3 regions of the Brevibacterium sp. UBA7493 genome follow, and region 3 is predicted to be linked to each of the others. Evidence: riboswitches for the same ligand, from Rfam matches in the RefSeq annotation. Region 3 holds a riboswitch; each other region holds the start of a gene.
What was found. Region 3 has a riboswitch for thiamine pyrophosphate ahead of thiO (glycine oxidase ThiO). Riboswitches for the same ligand answer to the same signal wherever they lie in the genome.
Positions count from the first base shown of each region.

Region 1: linked by a shared signal. The riboswitch ahead of thiM (hydroxyethylthiazole kinase) and the one ahead of thiO (glycine oxidase ThiO) in region 3 are both predicted to bind thiamine pyrophosphate.
Region 2: linked by a shared signal. The riboswitch ahead of B4E96_RS00090 (ECF transporter S component) and the one ahead of thiO (glycine oxidase ThiO) in region 3 are both predicted to bind thiamine pyrophosphate.

Region 1 covers NZ_DLOD01000010.1:137,346-143,318, forward strand. The annotation lists gene B4E96_RS06700 (epimerase) at 1-272, opposite strand, end outside; gene B4E96_RS06705 (TenA family protein) at 286-1,041, opposite strand; gene thiD (bifunctional hydroxymethylpyrimidine kinase/phosphomethylpyrimidine kinase) at 1,101-2,030, opposite strand; gene thiE (thiamine phosphate synthase) at 2,034-2,795, opposite strand; gene thiM (hydroxyethylthiazole kinase) at 2,792-3,655, opposite strand; TPP riboswitch at 3,643-3,739, opposite strand; gene B4E96_RS06725 (acyl-CoA thioesterase) at 3,894-4,748, shown strand; gene B4E96_RS06730 (metal ABC transporter substrate-binding protein) at 4,849-5,826, shown strand; gene B4E96_RS06735 (metal ABC transporter ATP-binding protein) at 5,882-5,973, shown strand, end outside.
Region 2 covers NZ_DLOD01000001.1:17,609-23,581, reverse strand. The annotation lists gene B4E96_RS00100 (hypothetical protein) at 150-1,091, opposite strand; gene B4E96_RS00095 (DUF4916 domain-containing protein) at 1,192-1,731, shown strand; TPP riboswitch at 1,732-1,837, shown strand; gene B4E96_RS00090 (ECF transporter S component) at 1,867-2,508, shown strand; gene B4E96_RS00085 (ABC transporter ATP-binding protein) at 2,508-3,992, shown strand; gene B4E96_RS00080 (energy-coupling factor transporter transmembrane component T family protein) at 3,989-4,792, shown strand; gene B4E96_RS00075 (class I SAM-dependent DNA methyltransferase) at 4,805-5,404, opposite strand; gene B4E96_RS00070 (LysR family transcriptional regulator) at 5,409-5,973, opposite strand, start outside.
Region 3 covers NZ_DLOD01000003.1:1,146-7,118, reverse strand. The annotation lists gene B4E96_RS01345 (sodium:solute symporter family protein) at 1-907, opposite strand, end outside; gene moeB (molybdopterin-synthase adenylyltransferase MoeB) at 1,244-2,425, opposite strand; gene B4E96_RS01335 (thiazole synthase) at 2,422-3,243, opposite strand; gene thiS (sulfur carrier protein ThiS) at 3,249-3,527, opposite strand; gene thiO (glycine oxidase ThiO) at 3,524-4,783, opposite strand; TPP riboswitch at 4,781-4,882, opposite strand; gene B4E96_RS01320 (GNAT family N-acetyltransferase) at 4,984-5,436, opposite strand; gene B4E96_RS01315 (hypothetical protein) at 5,563-5,946, opposite strand.

The DNA.
Region 1 (5,973 bases), on a different contig from region 3:
GCGGTGTAGCGGCATCCGACACTCTTGCCTGCCAGCCCGATGACGAGGCCCGCCCCGTCGACGGCAGCGGCGATGCCGCCCTCGTCATCCCAGGTAAGGTCGGCGTCGGATCGGGAGATCGTGACGACCTCCCGGCCTTCGGCCCGGTACTTGGGCACCAGGTGGCGGCCGATGAAGCCGCTGGATCCGCCGATGACGACCCGCCCGAGGCCGGTCTCACCGGCACCCTCCTGGGAGGTGCTGGCTGGGGTGGCCTCGGGGGTGTCGTGCATCGCCGTCACCCGATCAGGACAGTGCGGCCTCGGCTGCCGGTTCGCCGAGTGCTGCGACGTCCCAGGACTGGAAGACGTGTGCGGAGGCCCAGAAGTGCAGTTCGTACACGGTGGCCTGCGCGAAGGCGGCCATCATCGCCTGCCGGGTCGTCTCGTCGGCTGAGGCCATCTCGCGTTCGAGGATCGCGACGGCACCGTCGACGGATGCGTCGAAGTCGGGGCTGTCGTAGGTTTCGATCCAGGCGCGGTACGGGTGGGTGTCCATGCCGTCGCCGACACGTTCGGTGAGCACCTTGCCCATGTGTGCGTACACCCAGAAGCACGGCAGCACTGCGGCCGCGCCGACCGGGTAGGGAGCGGTTGCGGCCTGGGCGATGAGGTAGGAGGTGTAGCCCAGCGTCGTCGGCGAGGGCTGCGGCTGCCCGTCGGCGTCGGTCAGCTGGCTGCGGGCCGAGGCGAATCGCTCCTCGGCCAGCAGTGCAGCGTGCATCTCCTCTTCGACGGTGACGGCCTCGCCTGCGGCCAGCGTCCAGAAGCGGGTGTCCTCGCGGTTCGGGGCGCGCACACCGAGCTGGCTCATCGCCCGGGCATAACCGTTGAGGTACAGCTCGTCCTGCAGGATGTAGTTGACGAAGGTCCGCACCGGCAGTTCGCCGGTGGCGAGTGCCTCGAGAAAGGGCAGGTTCTCGATCTCATCTAGGGTGCCGGTGACGGAGTCCCAGATCGCCTGGGTGTGCTCGCCTGCGACGAAGCGGTTGCGGTCGGTCATGGCAGTCCTTTCCTTAGGTGCCCGGGCTCGGCGGGCGCTCATCTTCGAGGTGGGCGGGTTCAGCGCGTGACGGTGAGGTCGACGAGGTGGTCGACCGGCCCGTGGGCGCCTTCGGGGTTGAGGCTCAGCTGCCAGTGATCTGCCGAGGCGAGCGCACGGGCGAGGTAGTCCAGTGACCGTTCGACGGCTGCGGTGATGGTCTCCGAGCCAGTCGTGGTCTCCGAGGCAGTGGTGGTTTCCGAGGCAGTGGTGTCTGCGCCCGAGGCGGCGCTCGCCTGTGCGTGGCGGGCGGCGGCCATCTCAGCGGTGATCGTCGCGGAGAGGGTGCAGCCGGTGCCGTGGGTGTTCGGCGTGCGGATGCGGGTGTGAGTGAACTCCGCGGTGGTGCCGTCGGCCAGGGCGAGGACGTCGATGACCTCGTCGTCGAGACCGTGGCCGCCTTTGAGCAGCACGCCGTTCGCACCGTGTTCGATCAGCCGGCCGGCCTGGTCGCGCATCTGCTCGATGCTTGCGGCTTCGGGTTCGGGTTCGCCGAGCAGCAGTGCGGCTTCGGGCAGGTTCGGGGTGATGAGGTCCGCGCGCGGCATGAGCTGGCGGCGCACGGAGTCGACGGCGTCGTCGTCGAGCAGCCGGTGTCCGGAGGTGGCGACCATGACAGGGTCGACGACGAAGTAGCCGAGGTCCTTCTCATCGGCGGTGTGACAGACGAGTTCGACGAGGCTGCGGGTGGCGAGCATCCCGGTCTTCGTCGCGTCGACGGGCATGTCGTCGAGCACGCTGGACAGCTGGGCTTCGACGAAGGCCTCGTCGATGCCGTAGACCTCGCTGACGCCGTGGGTGTTCTGGGCGACCAGAGCGGTGATGGCGGTGGTGCCGTAGACGCCGCGGGCGCAGAAGGCTTTGAGGTCAGCGTGGATGCCGGCGCCGCCGGACGGGTCGGTGCCGGCGATGGACAGGGCGATCGGCGGGCGGGATGCGGGTGCGGGCATTGTTCAGCGTCCTCCGTCTGCAGTGTGGGAACCGGTGTCGTCGTGCGTCGCAGCCCGGTCCTCGGTATCGGGTGTCTGGCCGGTGAGAAACGCGGTCTTGATCCCGGCAGCGGCTGCGCGCGGGTCGGCGGCTGTGCAGATGGCGGAGACGACGCAGATGCCGGCGACTCCGGTGCCGTGCATCTTGGCAGCACCTGCCAGGTCGATGCCGCCGATGCCGAAGACCGGCAGGCCGGCTTCGCCGGCGAGCGCGCGGATCTTCTCGGGGCCGAGGACGTCGCGGGCGTTCTTCTTCGTCGTCGTCGGAAACGCCAGGCCCACGCCGAGCAGGTCGACGGTGCCGGCCTCACGGGCGGCGGCGAACTGATCCGGGGTGGTGGCCGAGAGCCCGAGCAGGGCCTCCTGGCCGATGTGCTGGCGGACTTCGGCAAACGGCATGTCGTCCTGGCCGACGTGCAGGTGCACGAGGTGTCCTTCGCTGTTGAGCTGTTCGACGACGGCGACGCGGTCGTTGACGAACACCGGCACCGGCCGGGTGATCTTCGCATCGCCGAGCACCTCGTCGACGGCTCGCAGCACATCGCAGGTGAGGTCGTACATGGCGTCGTCGGTGATGTCCTTATCCCGGATCTGGACCATTCCCGCCCCGCCGGCCACCGCCTCGGCGACGGTCTCGGCCACCGACCGGCCGGCGGCAGCACACTGGGCGGTGTCGGTGATGAAGTACAGGGCGGTGTCGACCTCGGCGAGGCGATCGTGGCTCATGCGGTGACTTCCACGGTGTCGTAGCTGACGCTGACTGCGGCGATGTCCGCGGCGGTGACGGAATGCAGGGCGTCGAGGAACTCGACGGCGAAGCTGCCGGGCCCGCGGCTCGTGCTGGCCGCGCGGGTACCGGCGGCTGCATAGTGGGCGTGGGCGGCGACGACCGCGGCGAACGGGTCGGCCGGCAGAGCGCCGAGGTAGGCGGCGACGACACCGCCTAGCGAGCAGCCGGTGCCCACGACCAGCGGCATGTAGTCCGAACCGCCGGAGACCCGGGCGATGCGCACCTGCTCACCGGCGTGGACGATCGCGTCGACCTCGCCGGAGACAGCGACGACGGAGCCGAGTGCGTGGGAGAGCTGGATCGCAGCCTCCAGGACGGCTTCGACCTCGTCGGTGGAGTCGACGCCGCGAGCACCGGCACCGGTGCCGGCCAGGGCTGCGATTTCGGAGGCGTTGCCGCGGATGGCGGTCGGCTGCCAGGTCAGGGCCTGCTTGATGCGGGTGGTGCGGTAGTCGATGACACCGTAGGAGACGGGGTCGAGCACCCAGGGGGTGCCGGTCTCACGGGCGGCGGTGATGGAGGCGTCGGCGGCGAGGAAGTTGTGGGAGCTGGCGGTGCCGAAGTTGATGAGCAGGCCGTCGGCGATGCGGGTGAACTGGGCGGCATCGGCTTCGTGGTTGATCATCGCCGGTGAGGCGCCGATCGCCAGCAGCGCATTGGCACTGAGCGGCTGCACGACGGTGTTCGTGATGCACTGGACGAGCGGATTCGACTCCCGCACCGCGGTGGCAGCCGCTGCGAGATCGGGTATCGAGGCCGCCGTCTGTGCGGGGGCAGATGGGTGCTGCTGTGTCATGACAATCCCTTCGCCAGCATGATCCAGATCAGGTTCGATGGGTATGTTCTCAGCCCGGCCTGCCGGGCACCCCATGTCTGTCCGCCACTCTAACAGTCCTGGCTGATGACGCCAGTTTGCGCTGGAGTGTGACGGCGCGGCGGCGCGCGGAGTCCGCATGCATGGGTCGCTAGGATCGGAGCAGACGGCGAAATCCGTCGGCCACCGGCAGCGCACCTGATGAAAGCGGAGGAAACCTGTGAGCGATGTGCTCTTCTCACCCAGCGAAACCGGCGAGGGCTCGTTCCTCGATCTCATGCAGCTGGAGAAGATCGACAAGAACATCTACCGCGCTGGCTACGTCTTCGATGAGCCCTATGCCCTCTACGGCGGGCAGGTCGCAGCGCAGTCGGTGCACGCCGCGGCCCTGACCGTCGATGAGGAGCGCAAGCCGCACTCCCTGCACGGCTACTTCCTGCGCCCGGGCAATGCCGCCCGGCCGACGGTCTTCCAGGTCTTCCGAGACCGCGACGGCGGCTCCTACTCCGCCCGCCGGGTCGTCGCCACCCAGGACGGCGATGTCATCTTCAATATGGCCATCAACTTCACCCGCGGCAACGAAAGCCCCGACCTGCAGGGCCCGACGGCCGCCGCCGAGGCCGAGATCCGGTTCGGGAACCCCTCGCCGATGCCGCGGATGTTCTCCTTCGAAGCCCGCAGCACCGACCAGCCGTTCACCACGACCGACTACCCGGTCCGGTTCTGGGCCCGCTGCACAGAGGACCTCGGCGATTCCGACCTGCTGCACATCTGCGCCCTGACCTACCTATCCGACATCTCATCAGGTCTGGGGGCGTTCAATACCGATGAGTTCAAGTCCGGCTCCAGCCTCGATCACTCGCTGTGGTTCCACCGGCCGGTGAACATGAACGACTGGGTGCTGTGCGACTACGCCCCGCGCTCCGCCGCCTACGGCCGCGGTCTGTACACCGGCGACATCACCACAGCCGACGGCGTGCTCGTCGCCTCGGTCGCCCAGGAAGCCCTGTTCCGCAGGCTAACCCCGGAGCAGCTGCAGCACTACCGCGGGATCGGTCGGCAGAAGAAGGACTGAGATCCCTAAGCCGACCCCGCACCCCGCGCTCGCTTGCGCACATCAAATAGTTCGCATATGCGAACTTTGAAGATTCGCTGCGGGGAACTATTGTGATGCCATGGCATTCCGATCCCCCCTCCATCGCCTGCGCTCACCTCGCGCGCACAGTCGCACCCGGCGCATCCCCCTTCTCATCACCGGCCTGGTGAGCGCAGCCGCACTGGCACTGTCCGCCTGCAGCCCAGCAGCCACCTCGGGCACGGACGACGACCGCCCACTGGTGCTCACCACCTTCACCGTCCTCAAGGACATCGCCGCCAACGTTGCAGGCGATCACCTGCGGGTGGAGTCGATCACGCAGGAAGGCGCGGAGATCCACGGCTACGAGCCCTCCCCCAGCGACATCCGGCACGCTGAGGAAGCCGACCTCGTCCTCGAGAACGGCATGGGCCTGGAGAAGTGGTTCGAGCAGTTCATCGACGTCGCCGGCACGAAGCACGTCGTGCTCAGCGAGGGCATCAGGCCGATCGACATCACTGAGGACGCCTACGCCGGCAAGCCGAACCCGCACGCTTGGATGTCACCTGCCAACACCGCGATCTACGCCAAGAACATGGTGACGGCCTTCTCGGAGCTCGCCCCCGACCACGCTGCGGACTTCGAGGCCAACGCCGAGGACTACACTGCCAAGCTCACCGAAGTCGAGACTAAGCTGACCGACACGCTTGAGACCCTGCCGGAGAACCAGCGTGCGCTCGTCACCTGCGAAGGCGCTTTCTCCTACCTCGCCCGCGACGCCGGGCTGACGGAGAAGTACATCTGGCCGGTCAACGCCGAGCACGAGGCGACCCCGCAGCAGGTCGCCTCGACCATCGAATTCGTGCGCGAAAACGACGTCCCGGCCGTGTTCTGCGAATCGACCGTCAACGACAAGGCGATGCAGCAGGTCGTGGACGCCACCAACGCGAGCTTCGGCGGCACCCTCTACGTCGACTCGCTCACCACCGCCGACGGCCCCGTGCCGACCTACCTCGATCTCATCACCCACGATGCCGAGACCATCGCCGATGCTTTGACCGGGGCCGCAGGCGCATGACGGCCGCCGCAGTCTCACCGGCGTCGTTCATCCGGCTGCGCTTGACTGGACACCGATGACCCCTCCCCGCCCCCCGCACCAGCCTGCGGCGCACCCGCCCGGACCCGGCGCGTCCACCGCCCTGGAGGTCCGGAACGTCACAGTGCG
Region 2 (5,973 bases), on a different contig from region 3:
CTTTATCTTGATATCAAGATAAAACATGAGCAGGGGCAGCACAAACGCCGTACGTTCTCTAGGATGCCACGCGCACATGTGGCCTCGCTCACCGGGTCCCGTCCCAGCTGCGCGGCCAGCCCGCTGGCCTGCGCTGATGCCCTGCCGGTTCAGTCCTCTGCCGGCTGTCCGGTGCCCTGGATGATCGAGACGAGGGTGATGAGCGACAGCCGGGCTCCCGGATGCGCCCGGAGCTTGCTGTCTCCGGCGTCGATGAGCACGCCGCCGGAGCGCCAGTCACCGAGAATCCGCAGCAGGGTCTCAGACGTGCCGGCGAGCACGACATGGGCGAAGCTCTCCCCGGAGATCGTCTCCGGGGCGTAGCCGAGGAGCCGGAAGAACTCGGCGGTGTGGGCCTTGAGCCGCTCGTCGGTCTCGAGCACAGCGTGGATCTGCTCGGATTCGGGCAGGCTCACCCGCCCGCCGGCACCGAGGTACATCGCCAGGGTCGAGAACAGCGGGATATCGAGGTCACCGGCGCCGGTGACCTGGGTGTTGACCTGCTGCCAGTGGTTCGCCGCGGCGAGCGCCCAGACGCTGAGCCAGCGGGCGAGCGCCCCGGCCTGCTCGTCACTGGGCTCGATCGCACGGTCCTCAGCCACCGCCTCGGCGACGGGGCTGAACAGCTCGGGCAGGCCGACGGTCACCGACTCAGGCCCGGCCTGTTCGAGCATGCCGGTCAGCAGCAGCGTCGCCCAGGCCCGCTCGGTCAGCGGCAGCTCAGCCAGCGTCTTGGCGCCACCGGCCTCTTCGAGTCGGGCGAGTTCGGCGACAGCGGCGAGCTCCTCACCGCTCAGCTCGCCGGTCTCGGCGGCCGGGCGCTGCGCGTTCGGACCGGAGGCGACCCAGTGCCAGATCCGCAGCGCGGCGGCCACGACCGACACCTCGGCGATCTGGGCGGCGTCGACAGCCTGCGATTCGGGCTGGTCGATCTGGTCCTCGGCGTCCAGGAGGCCGAAGAGGGTCATGGCGATCGGGTGGTAGTGGGCGCTGATCTCGTCGGCGAGATGCTGGTCGGCGCCGGTGGGCTGCTCGTTCATGTCATCGCTCATGCCCCGAACCTATCGCAGCCCCGGCGGTTCACGCTTCCCGCTCCTGGGGACATGCGCCTGGAGTCTGGCCTGACCAGAGCCCGTGTGGAACCATGGGACTATGACACGCACCGCTTTGGCTTTCGATGAGAACTGGCTCGAACCCGATGAGCTGGCCCGGCTGCGCAGACGCCTGCCGATGGCCTACATCAATGCGGTGCCGGTGCTGCTTGACGACCACGGTGTGCCGGACAAGGTCGGGCTGCTGCTGCGCACCGGCGATGACGGCTCGCTCGTGCGCGAGGTGATCGGCGGGCGGGTGCGCTTCCACGAGACCCTGCGCGATGCGCTCATGCGCCATGCCGAGAAGGACCTCGGGCCGCTGGCGTTTCCGTCGCTGCCGAGCTCGCTCAACCCGTTCCACGTTGCCGAGTACTTCCCGACCGAGGGTGCCTCCAAGCTTCACGATCCGCGCCAGCATGCGATCGCCCTGTGCTACATCCTGCCGGTGCAGGGTGAGTGCACGCCGCGCCAGGATGCGCTCAGCCTCGACTGGCTGACCCCGGACGAAGCACTGCGCGAGGACATCGTGGCGGAGATGAACCACGGACAGGAGCACATCGTCAAAGCCGCCCTGGCGTACATGGGTCTGCTACCGTAGACGCGACGACAGGGGAGCGCTCATGAGGAGCGCTGAGAGTGCACAGCTGCAGACCCTCGAACCTGACGCGGTTCATACCGCCGGAGGAAGTCGAGTCTCTTCACCCCTCCTTGCCTGATTGAAGGAGGATTTGCGATGTCTGACGTCCAGACCCGCCACACCCATTCCGAACCCAACAACATGCCTGCCGGAGTTCCGGCGACGATGCGCTGGAGGGTCGTCGACATTGTCGTCGCCTCCGTGCTCGCCGTCGCGATCGGCATCGTGTTCTGGGCCTGGTCGAACTCCTGGGAGACGATCAGCGCCCCGTTCCAGGCCCTCTACCCGCCGACGAAGGGACTGCTGACCGGCGTGTGGGTGCTCGGCGGCGTGCTCGGCGGGCTCATCATCCGCAAGCCCGGTGCAGCGCTGTACGTCGAGGTGCTCGCTGCGATTGTCTCGGCGGTGCCGGGCAACTACTTCGGGCTCATGGTCATCGTCTCCGGGCTCATCCAGGGCTTCGGCGCTGAGATCATCTTCGCGTTGCTGCGCTACCGCCGCTACACCTTCATCGCCACGCTGCTCGCCGGCCTGGGTGCCGGGCTGTCGCTGGCGATCGGCGAGAACATCCTCTACAACGCCGCCTGGACGTTTGAGCACAAGGCGCTCTACACCGTCTTCGCCGGCATCTCCGGCATGGTGCTCGCCGGCCTCGTCTCGTGGTTCGCGCTCAAGGCGATCGCCCGCACCGGTGCGCTGGGCGCCTTCGCGTCCGGACGCAGCGCGCGAGAAGTCTGATGGCCGCCGCGACCCGCGGCGTCGACGTCCTCGCCCGCGGCTTCGGCTGGCGGCACTCCGGGCGCAAGCGCGCCGCTGTCAGCGACATCGACCTGCGCATCGAGGCCGGTGAGCGCGTCCTGCTGCTCGGCTCCTCAGGGGCTGGGAAGTCGACGCTGCTGCATGCGATCGCAGGAGTCCTGCCGGCCGAGTCCGGGTACCGGACCGGCGAGCTGCTCGTCGGCGGCCGCCCACCGGATCCCACCTCGGGCACCACCGGGCTCGTCCTGCAGGACCCGGACGCGCAGGTGGTGCTCGCCCGGCTCGGCGACGATGTGTGCTTCGGGATGGAGAACACCGGCGTCGACCCGGCCGCGATGCCCGCCCGCGCCCGCAAGGCGCTGTCCACCGTCGGCCTCGATCTGCCGTGGGATCATCCGACGTCGGCGCTGTCCGGCGGGCAGAAGCAGCGCCTTGCTCTGGCCGGCGTGCTCGCCATGGCTCCCGGGCTCATGGTGCTCGACGAGCCGACGGCCAACATCGATCCGGCCGCCGTTCCCGAGGTGTGCCAGGCGGTTCTCGACGCGCAGGCCGCCTCTGGTGCGACCCTGCTCATCGTCGAACACCGGGTCGACATCTGGGCCGATCACGTCGACCGGATCATCGTGCTCGGCGAGTCCGGGCTGGTCGCCGACGGTGCGCCCGATGCGGTGCTGCACGGCCCGGCGCTGCGCGGCACCCTGGCTGGCGCTGGGGTCTGGCTGCCTGGTGCCGCACTCCCCCAGCCGCGCGTCCCGCGGCCGGCGGGTGCGGTGCTGCTGGAGGCCGAGAAGCTCGCCGTCGCCCGCTCCCGCCGTGGCCCGGTCGCCGTCAGTGACCTCAGCGTCGACCTCGCCGAAGGCCAGGCGCTCGCACTCGTCGGGCACAACGGCGCTGGCAAGTCGACGACCGCGCTCACCCTCGGCGGCCTGCTGCCTGCCCGTGCTGGGAGGGTGCGGGCCACGCCGCGGCTGCTCGACCTCGGGCGCGGGGCGCCCCGCCGCGACGACCCGCACCGGTGGCCGGCGGCTGACCTCGTCGCCCGGATCGGCACGGTGTTCCAGGAGCCGGAGCATCAGTTCCTGACGACCACGGTCGCCGATGAGCTGCGGCTGGGTCCGCGCCAGGCCGGTTGTGCCCAGGCCGAAACCGAGGCGCGGGTGGCCGAGCTGCTCGAACGCCTGCGGCTGACCCGGCTGGCGCATGCGCATCCGCACACGCTCTCCGGTGGGGAGAAGCGGCGGCTGTCGGTGGCGTGCATGATGGCGACCCGCCCGCCGGTGCTCATCATCGACGAACCGACCTTCGGCCAGGATGCGAACACGTGGCGGGAGCTCGCGGCGCTCAGCTGCGAGCTGCTCGATGCTGGGACCGCGCTGCTGACCGTCAGCCATGATGCGGAGTTCCTCCAGGCGATCGCCGCTGAGCGGATGCTCTTCGGCCGCGGACAGGCGGTGCGCGCATGAACGCCGACCTCCTCGTCCCCGTCGTCCGGGAGACCCCGCTCGTGCGCTGCAATCCAGTCGCCAAGCTCGCCGCCGGTGCAGTGCTCGCCATCGCGGTCGTGCTCAGCATCGACGTCGTCTCCGCCGCGGTCATGCTCGGACTCGTCATCCTCATGCTGCCGCTCACCGGCCTCGACCTGGCCGTGCTCGTCAAGCGGCTGTGGTTCCTGCCGCTGGCCGCGCTCATGGCCGGCTGGGGCACCGCGCTGCTGTCGCAGAAGACCGGCACCGTCATCGTCGATGCCGGCCCTCTGCTGCTCACCAGCGACTCGCTGACGATGGGTGCTGCGGTGGCGCTGCGCGCGCTCGCGCTCGCGCTGCCGGCGGTCATGCTCATCGCGACGATCGACCCGACCGACCTGGCCGACAGCCTCATCCAGCACCTGCGGCTGCCGGCGACCTTCGTGCTCGCGGCACTCGCCGCCGCCCGGCTCGTGACCCTGTTCATCGCCGAATGGCAGACCCTCACCCAAGCCCGCCGGGCCCGAGGTGTGGCCGGCGGGAACGTGTTCGCCCGGATCAGCGGGTTCTTCCAGACCTCGTTTGCACTGCTCGTGCAGGCGATCCGGCGCGGCACCCGGCTGGCGATGGCGATGGAGGGCCGCGGCTTCGGTGCGCAGAACCGCACGTGGGCGCGGGTCTCGACATTCCATCCCCGCGACGGAGCCCTCGTCGCCGGTGCGATCATCGCCGCTGCCGTCACGATCGGTGCGGCGGTGGCGGCTGGGACCTGGAACTTCATCTTCACGATCGGGTCGTGACACCCGCCGTGTTCAGGCCCGGACGGAGACGCAGACGAGGAAGTCGCTGTCGGCTGCGAACGGCTGCAGCGTCCAGGTCGCGAAGCGGTGCTCGATGCGCAGGCCGGCCTGCGTGAGGTCGTCGGCGTATTCGTCGAAGTCGTAGCCGCGGCCGGCGCCGAAACCGGTGATGAGCCGCCCGCCGGGGGCGAGCACGGAGGCGAGGTTGGCGATGACGGCTGAGCGGGAGGCGGGGTCGAGGAAGGTCATGACGTTGCCGGCGCTGGCGGCGATGTCGAAGCCGTCGCCGAGCTGCTCGGGGCCGGTCTCGGCGAGGTCGCCGACGTGCCATTCGCCTGCCGGGCAGGTCTCGCGCGCCTCGCTGATGAGCACCTCGTCGAGGTCGATGCCGACGATGCTGTGGCCGCGCTCAGCCAGGTATGCTCCGACTCGGCCGGTGCCGCAGCCGGCGTCGAGGATGCGGCTTCCGCGTTCGGCCATCGCGTCGATGAGCCGGGCCTCGCCGTCGAGGTCGTGGCCGGCGGCGGCGAGGCTGCGCCAGCGCTCGGCGTAGCGGTGCGAGTGCTCGGGATCCTTGGCGATCATCTGCGCCCACTGGTGCTGGTAGCTCATGGGCTCATCGTATCCCCGCGCCCGAGGCGAAGACCTCGGTGAGCACATCGGTGACGGCGGTGATGTCGGGCCGGTCGGCCTGCTCCTCCCGGCTGATGACGACGATGTGCCGGCCGCCTGCCTCGGTGCCGTCGACCAGCTGCAGCCCGCCCGGGGCGAGCGCCATCATGACCGGGGTGCCGAGCGTGTAGCCGAGCCCTGAGTGCACCATCGCCAGGGCCACGGAGGTGTCGGTGATGATGTGGGTCTCGCGGGCGGCGAACCCGAGGCCTGCGATCGCGAAGCGGACCGCCCGGCCCTGCAGCGACCGGCTCGGCGGCAGAATCCACGTGCCACCGGCAAGCTCCTCATGCGACGGCGCCTGCCCGGCAGGGGCGACGACGGAGAACTCCTCGCTGTGCACGCGCTTGACCCGCAACCCGCGCTGCGGGGCAATCGGAGCGGCCGGATAATCGATGCCGATGCCGACGTCGATGCGGCCGGCGAGCACCGCCTCGGGCATGTGCTCGACATCGATCTCACGGGCCTGCACACCCGAGCCGGTCAACCGGCTGGCCGCGGCGGCGAAG
Region 3 (5,973 bases):
CGACGGCGACGAGGATGGCCGGCAGGTAGGTGGCGGCCATCTGCGGGAGCAGGTTGTTGACGTCTCCATCGAGCGGCTGCACACCGAGGTAGAGAGCCATGACGCCGATCATGCCGATGCCGATGACCGAGGCGCCGTAGCCGATGGTGGCGGTGACGAAGGTCGGCTTGATGAGGTCCTCGCGCACGGCGAACAGGCGCTGGGCGATCGTCTGGTTGCCGATCGCGTAGGCGAGGACGGCAGCGATGTAGGGCGCGCCCTGGTTCATGAACGCCTCAGAGGAGAAGAAGCTCTCCTGGGCGGCGGTGACGTTGCCGGCCGCACGGCCGGCTTCGAACATGTCCGGTCCGCCGGCGGCGAAGAACACGATCGGAATGATGATGACGGTCGCGCCGAGCATTGCGCACACCTGGGCGAAATCGGTCAGCACCGAAGCGCGGAAACCCGACCACAGGGTGTACAGCAGCACGCCTGCGGCGACGATGATGATGCCGCCGCCGAAGCTGATGGGTGACAGAAGCGAGATGATCGCACCGCCGGCGATGAAATTCGAGGTCAGCGAGATGACCGAGCCGAGAACGTTGGATCCGGCGAGCATGAGCTGCGAGGACCGGCCGTGGCGGGCGTACATCACCTCGGCCAGTGTGTGGGCGCGCGGGGCGACGGCGCGGATACGGCGGCCGAAGGGGTAGATGAACAGGATCATGAGCGCGCCCCACAGCCCGTAGTGGATCGGGCCCGAGACACCGTAGGTGTAGCCGGCGGTGACCGAGGCGTACATCGACGAGGCCCAGATCCAGGTCGCGGTCATCGAAGCTGCGGAGATGCCGAAGCCGATCCGGTTGCCGGCGGTCATGTAATCGTCTGCGTTCTCCTTCCTCTTCGATATCGCCATCGACATCCACATGGTTCCGCCGTAGAACAGCAGAAGTAGCAGCACGAGGCCGGGGATGCCGAGTTGGACAAGGTGTGAAGTATCAGAAGACGGCGGCACAGATTCTCCGTTTCGCAGGCGACGAGGGCAGCGTCTGCGCCGGCGCATCCGATCACATCAGACGTTCTCGGCGCAGAACGGCGCCGAAGCCAGAACTTGACCTCGGCACGCATTCGATAAAAGCACAAAGAACGCTGAGATTCGAATCGACGGCGTCTGAGAACCGGTTTTCGATTCCGCTGCTTCCCTTATGCGCGTAGGGAAAGGCGCGGTCGGAAAGAAACCCGTGTTCTCCCCTGTCAGACGCCCTCAGTAACGCGCCATCTGCCCGTCGACGGTCTCTGCCCACGCGTCGATCCCACCACCCAGATTCACGAGTTCCGGATCCGGCTGCTGATCCCCGGCTCGTGTGCGGAGGATATCGATCGCCTGCTGGGAGCGCACCCCGGATTTGCAGCAGAACACGTATGTCGCTGCGGCTGCAGTGGGCGGCAGCGCGTCCCAGCCGCGCTGTTCGATCTCACCGAGGGGGACGGCCACAGACTGCGGGATGGCAGCGATCGCCCGCTCCCACGGTTCGCGCACGTCGACGGCCACGGTGGTGCCGTCGTCCAGGCGGGCGCTGAGCTCGCGGGGTGTCATGCTCTCCCCCGTGCCCGAGGCGGTGGGCGGCAGCGCCTGGCAGTTCGCCTCGGCGGCGGGCTCGCCGATCGAGGTGACCTCGCCCGCGTCGGGATCGGGGGCCAGAGCGAGTTCGCGCCAGCTCATCGTCAGTGCGTCGAAGAGCAGCACGCGGCCGAGCAGCGGCTGGCCGATGCCGGTGAGCAGCTTGATCGCCTCGGTGGCCATGACCGAGCCGATGGTGCTCGGCAGCACGCCGAGCACGCCGCCTTCAGCGCAGCTGGGGACTTCGCCAGGCGGCGGGGGTTCGGGGTGCAGGTCGCGATAGGTGGGACCGTGTCCCGCCCAGAAGACGCTGACCTGCCCGTTGAAGCGCAGGATCGAGCCCCACACGCACGGCACGCCGGCCAGCGTGCAGGCATCTGAGGCGACATAGCGGGTGGCGAAGTTGTCGGTGCCGTCGATGACGACATCCCAGCCGTCGACCAGGTCGGCGGCATTGTCGGGACTGAGCCGTTCGATGAACGTCTCGACGGTGACGTGCGGATTGAGGTTCGTGATCTTCTCTGCTGCCGATGTCGCCTTGGCACGGCCGATGTCGGCGGTGGTGTGGATGACCTGGCGCTGCAGATTGGTGACCTCGACGGTGTCGTCGTCGACGATGCCGATGGTGCCGACCCCGGCTGCTGCAAGGTAGAGCAGCACCGGTGAGCCCAGTCCACCGGCGCCGATGACGAGCACGCGAGCGCTCTTGAGCCGCAGCTGGGCGTCGATCCCGAACCCGGGCAGGCTCAGGTGGCGGCTGGCCCGGTGCGCCTCAGCCTGGGTCAACCCGTCGGCAGGGGCGGCGAGCGGTCCTATGCCGGTCATGAGGCCGCCTCGGTGATCGGTTCGGCAGTCCCGAGCGGGGTCATGATGCCCTCCTGCGGTGAGCTGGCGATGGCGTGCCGGCGGGCCGGGATGCGCCCGGCACGGGCAGCGAGGCCGCCGGCGGTGACGGCGTGGCGCATCGCGGTGGCCATCGCGACGGGGTCCTGGGCGCGGGTGACGGCTGAGGCCAGCAGCACGGCGTCACAGCCGAGCTCCATGGACAGGGCGGCTTCTGAGGCGGTGCCGATGCCGGCGTCGAGGATGATCGGTACCCGGGCGCGGGCGCAGATGAGTTCGATGTTGTGCGGATTGAGGATGCCCAGGCCGGAGCCGATGGGAGCGCCGAGCGGCATGACGGCAGCGGCTCCGGCGTCTTCGAGTCGGCGGGCGACGGCGGGGTCGTCGGAGGTGTAGGCGAAGACGGTGAACCCGCGGTTGGCCAGCTGTTCGGTCGTGTCGACGAGTTCGACGACATCGGGCAGCAGCGTGTCCTCATCGGCGATGAGCTCGAGTTTGACCCAGTGGGTCTCGAGCGCTTCGCGGCCGAGTTCGGCGGTGAGGATGGCGTCGCGGGCGGTGTAGCAGCCGGCGGTGTTGGGCAGGATGCGGATATCGTTGCGCTCAAGCAGGGTGAACAGGCTGTCGCCGGTCTGCGGGGTGTAGCGGCGCATGGCGACGGTGGTGAGTTCCGTGCCTGAGGCGATGAGCGCGTCTTCAAGGACGCTCAGGGAGCTCAGGCCTCCGGTGCCCATGATGAGGCGTGAGTTCAGTTCGACGCCGTCGATGCTCAGCGGCGGCAGTGCGGGTGTATGGGTCATCGGGCTCAGCCTCCCTGCATCGCAGTGATGATCTCGATGTTCTGTCCATCGCGCAGACCGGTGGACGACCACCGGCTGCGCGGGACCACGGCCGCGTCGACGGCGACGGCGATACCGAGACGCTGGCCGTCTGCCGCGGTTCCGTCTGCCTGGAGCTGCCGTCCGGTGGTCTCGGCGATGATGTCGCTTAACGTCGTGTCCGCGTGAGCCGTGCGGGTCTCTCCATTGATGGTGACCGTCACCTCTGACTCCGTCGGGGTCGCAGGGCTGTGGTTCGCTGTCATGGTCTTCCTCCTTGTGGCTGATTCTCTGCAGCGTGATGTGCGATGCGGCGCGGGTCCATCGTCTGCAGATGGTGGTAGTCCGTGTCTGCGGTCTCCGCACTGCCGCCTGGTCGGGGCACGGCCTGCGGGTCGAGTTCGTGCAGCACGAGCTGGGCCGCCAGCCGTGAGGCGAGCGGGGTGAGCAGGATGCCGTGCCGGTAGAACCCGTTGGCAACGATGAGTCCCCCGACAGTGTCGCCTTCAGCGGTGGGCAAGGCGCCGAGGTAGGGGGCGTCGTCGTGGGTGCCGGGCCGGGCGCGGGCGGTGACTTCGGTCAGTTCGCTCTCGCCGATGCCGGGCACCAGGCGCTGGGCGTCGCGCAGCAGCTGTGCGACGCCTTCGACGCTGGGGCCTTCCCGGTTGTCTTCGCGGCTGGTGGCACCGATGACGATCTCCCCATCGGCCCGCGGCACGAGGTAGATGGGACGGCCTGTGACGATGCCGCGGATGGTGCGCTCCAGCAGCGGCGGCGCACCGTCCGGCAGGCGGGTGCGCAGCACCTCACCGCGGATCGGGCGCAGCGGCAGCGAGCGCTCCCTTGGCAGCAGCGTGATCGTCTGCGCCACTCCGGTGGCGAGCACAGTGACCGGAGTTGTGAGGGTTCTGCCGTCGTCGAGGCGGACTCCGGTCACCAGTGGCCCGCTGCTGTTCTCAGCTCGGATGAGTTCGACGGCCATCTGCCGGATGATGGTGGGCAGCACGGTCTGCAGGGCAGCGGTGATGCGGCGCGGGTTGACCTGGTGGTCACCGGCTGAGCGGAACACCCCGGACAGCGAGGGGCTCAAGGCGGGTTCGAGACGCCGGGCGGTACGGCCGGTCAGCGCTTCGACTACTCCGCCGGCGGCCTGCTGGTACTGCTGCAGATCCGCCAGCGCCTGCCGGTCTGCGGGGTCGGCAGCGCAGACGAGTGTCTCGGTCTCGCGGTAGTCGACGTCTGCCTGTGCATCGTCTTCAAGGTCTGCGACGAATGCTGGATATTCGGAAGCGGAGTCGCGCATGAGGGCGAAGAGCCGTTCATGCTGATAGCTCATCTCAGAGACCGGGGCGATCATCCCTGCCGCGGCGAAGCTGGCACCGGTTCCCGGGCTCGGATCGATGACGATTGTGCTGAGACCAGCACGGGCGAGGCGCCAGGCAGTGGCGAGGCCGATGATGCCACCGCCGACGACGGCGACGTCTGCTGTGAAAGTGTGTGCCTCATCTGCTGGCACGGGCATAGCGCATGCATCCTTTCCTCCGGCGGTCTCAACCGCATCAGGTTCAGCGGTCGGCGCTTAAGCCCTCTCAGCCCTCACCGGGCTCCCGCAGGATCGATCAGCGTTGATCGATGCCGTCAGTGTACATACGGCAGTGTCTTTGTGCAGTTCGCGGCTGAAATGCGGTCACATCGCGACAGACGCACGCAGATGAGAAGTCGTCAGCTCAGCTGCGAGGCATGGGCGCTGTATTCAGCCCAGCGTGTGCCGGTCCCTTCGCGCGGATAGCCGTTGCCGGTAGCACGGAAGCCCAAGCGCTCGTAGGAGCGGATTGCGGCCGCGTTGCTGTCATCGACGTCAAGCAGCAGTCTCGGTCTGCCCAGCTGCTCGGACAGGCGCGCAGCTTCGCGCACGATTGCGGCTGACACTCCCCTGCCTCGGGCGGCTGGACGCACCCAGATCTTGGTGAGAATCGCCTCGTCTTCGGCCAGCGGCATGTCCTCGGTGTACCCCTCAAGCAGCAGTACGAGGCATCCGAGCGGTTCGTCGCTTTCGCAATCGCGGACGTGCAGAACGATGCGAGCACCAGTGAGCTGCGCTCGCCAGTCCTCTGGGCTCAGCTGCAGGGCGTCGTCATAGCTGCCCCAGAACGCCTCGGGTGAGTCCTTGAGCATCGCCAGCCGAAGTGCACGATGAGTCTCCCAATCCGCTGGGCCAAGACGGACGATAGCCAGTGCTGTCGCCGGCGCATGGCTGCAACTGTGGCCTTTCATCGACAGTGATTCCTCACTCTTGTCGGGTCAACGACGGGCGAGATCGGACACGCCCACCCCGCCGCCGAAGGCTGCCAACGCGCCTCCCGACGCCTGGTCGAATCGGCGCAGCGTGCGCTTCTTGATGCCGCGCGCTGCGAGCAGCGTTCCTGATCCTGCCCAGAGCGGGGCCATCGCCGCTTCGCAGCTGATGTACAGCAGGCCGAGTACAGCCAACTGCACGCCGGAGGCCGCGAGGTTCGAGCTGGTGTCCACGGACGGTGGCAGGAACGGCGTGAATCGGCCAGCGAGTGCGAGCACCGCCCTGTTGAAGCCGCTGCGCAGTCCGTTGCGAAACGCGAGCAGGTTGTCGGCACCGGGCGAGGCCGCCACGGCCAGAGCCGCGGGGATGAAGTCCGCCAGCTGCGCCACGTCAACATGGTCTCAGCTTACGTGTCC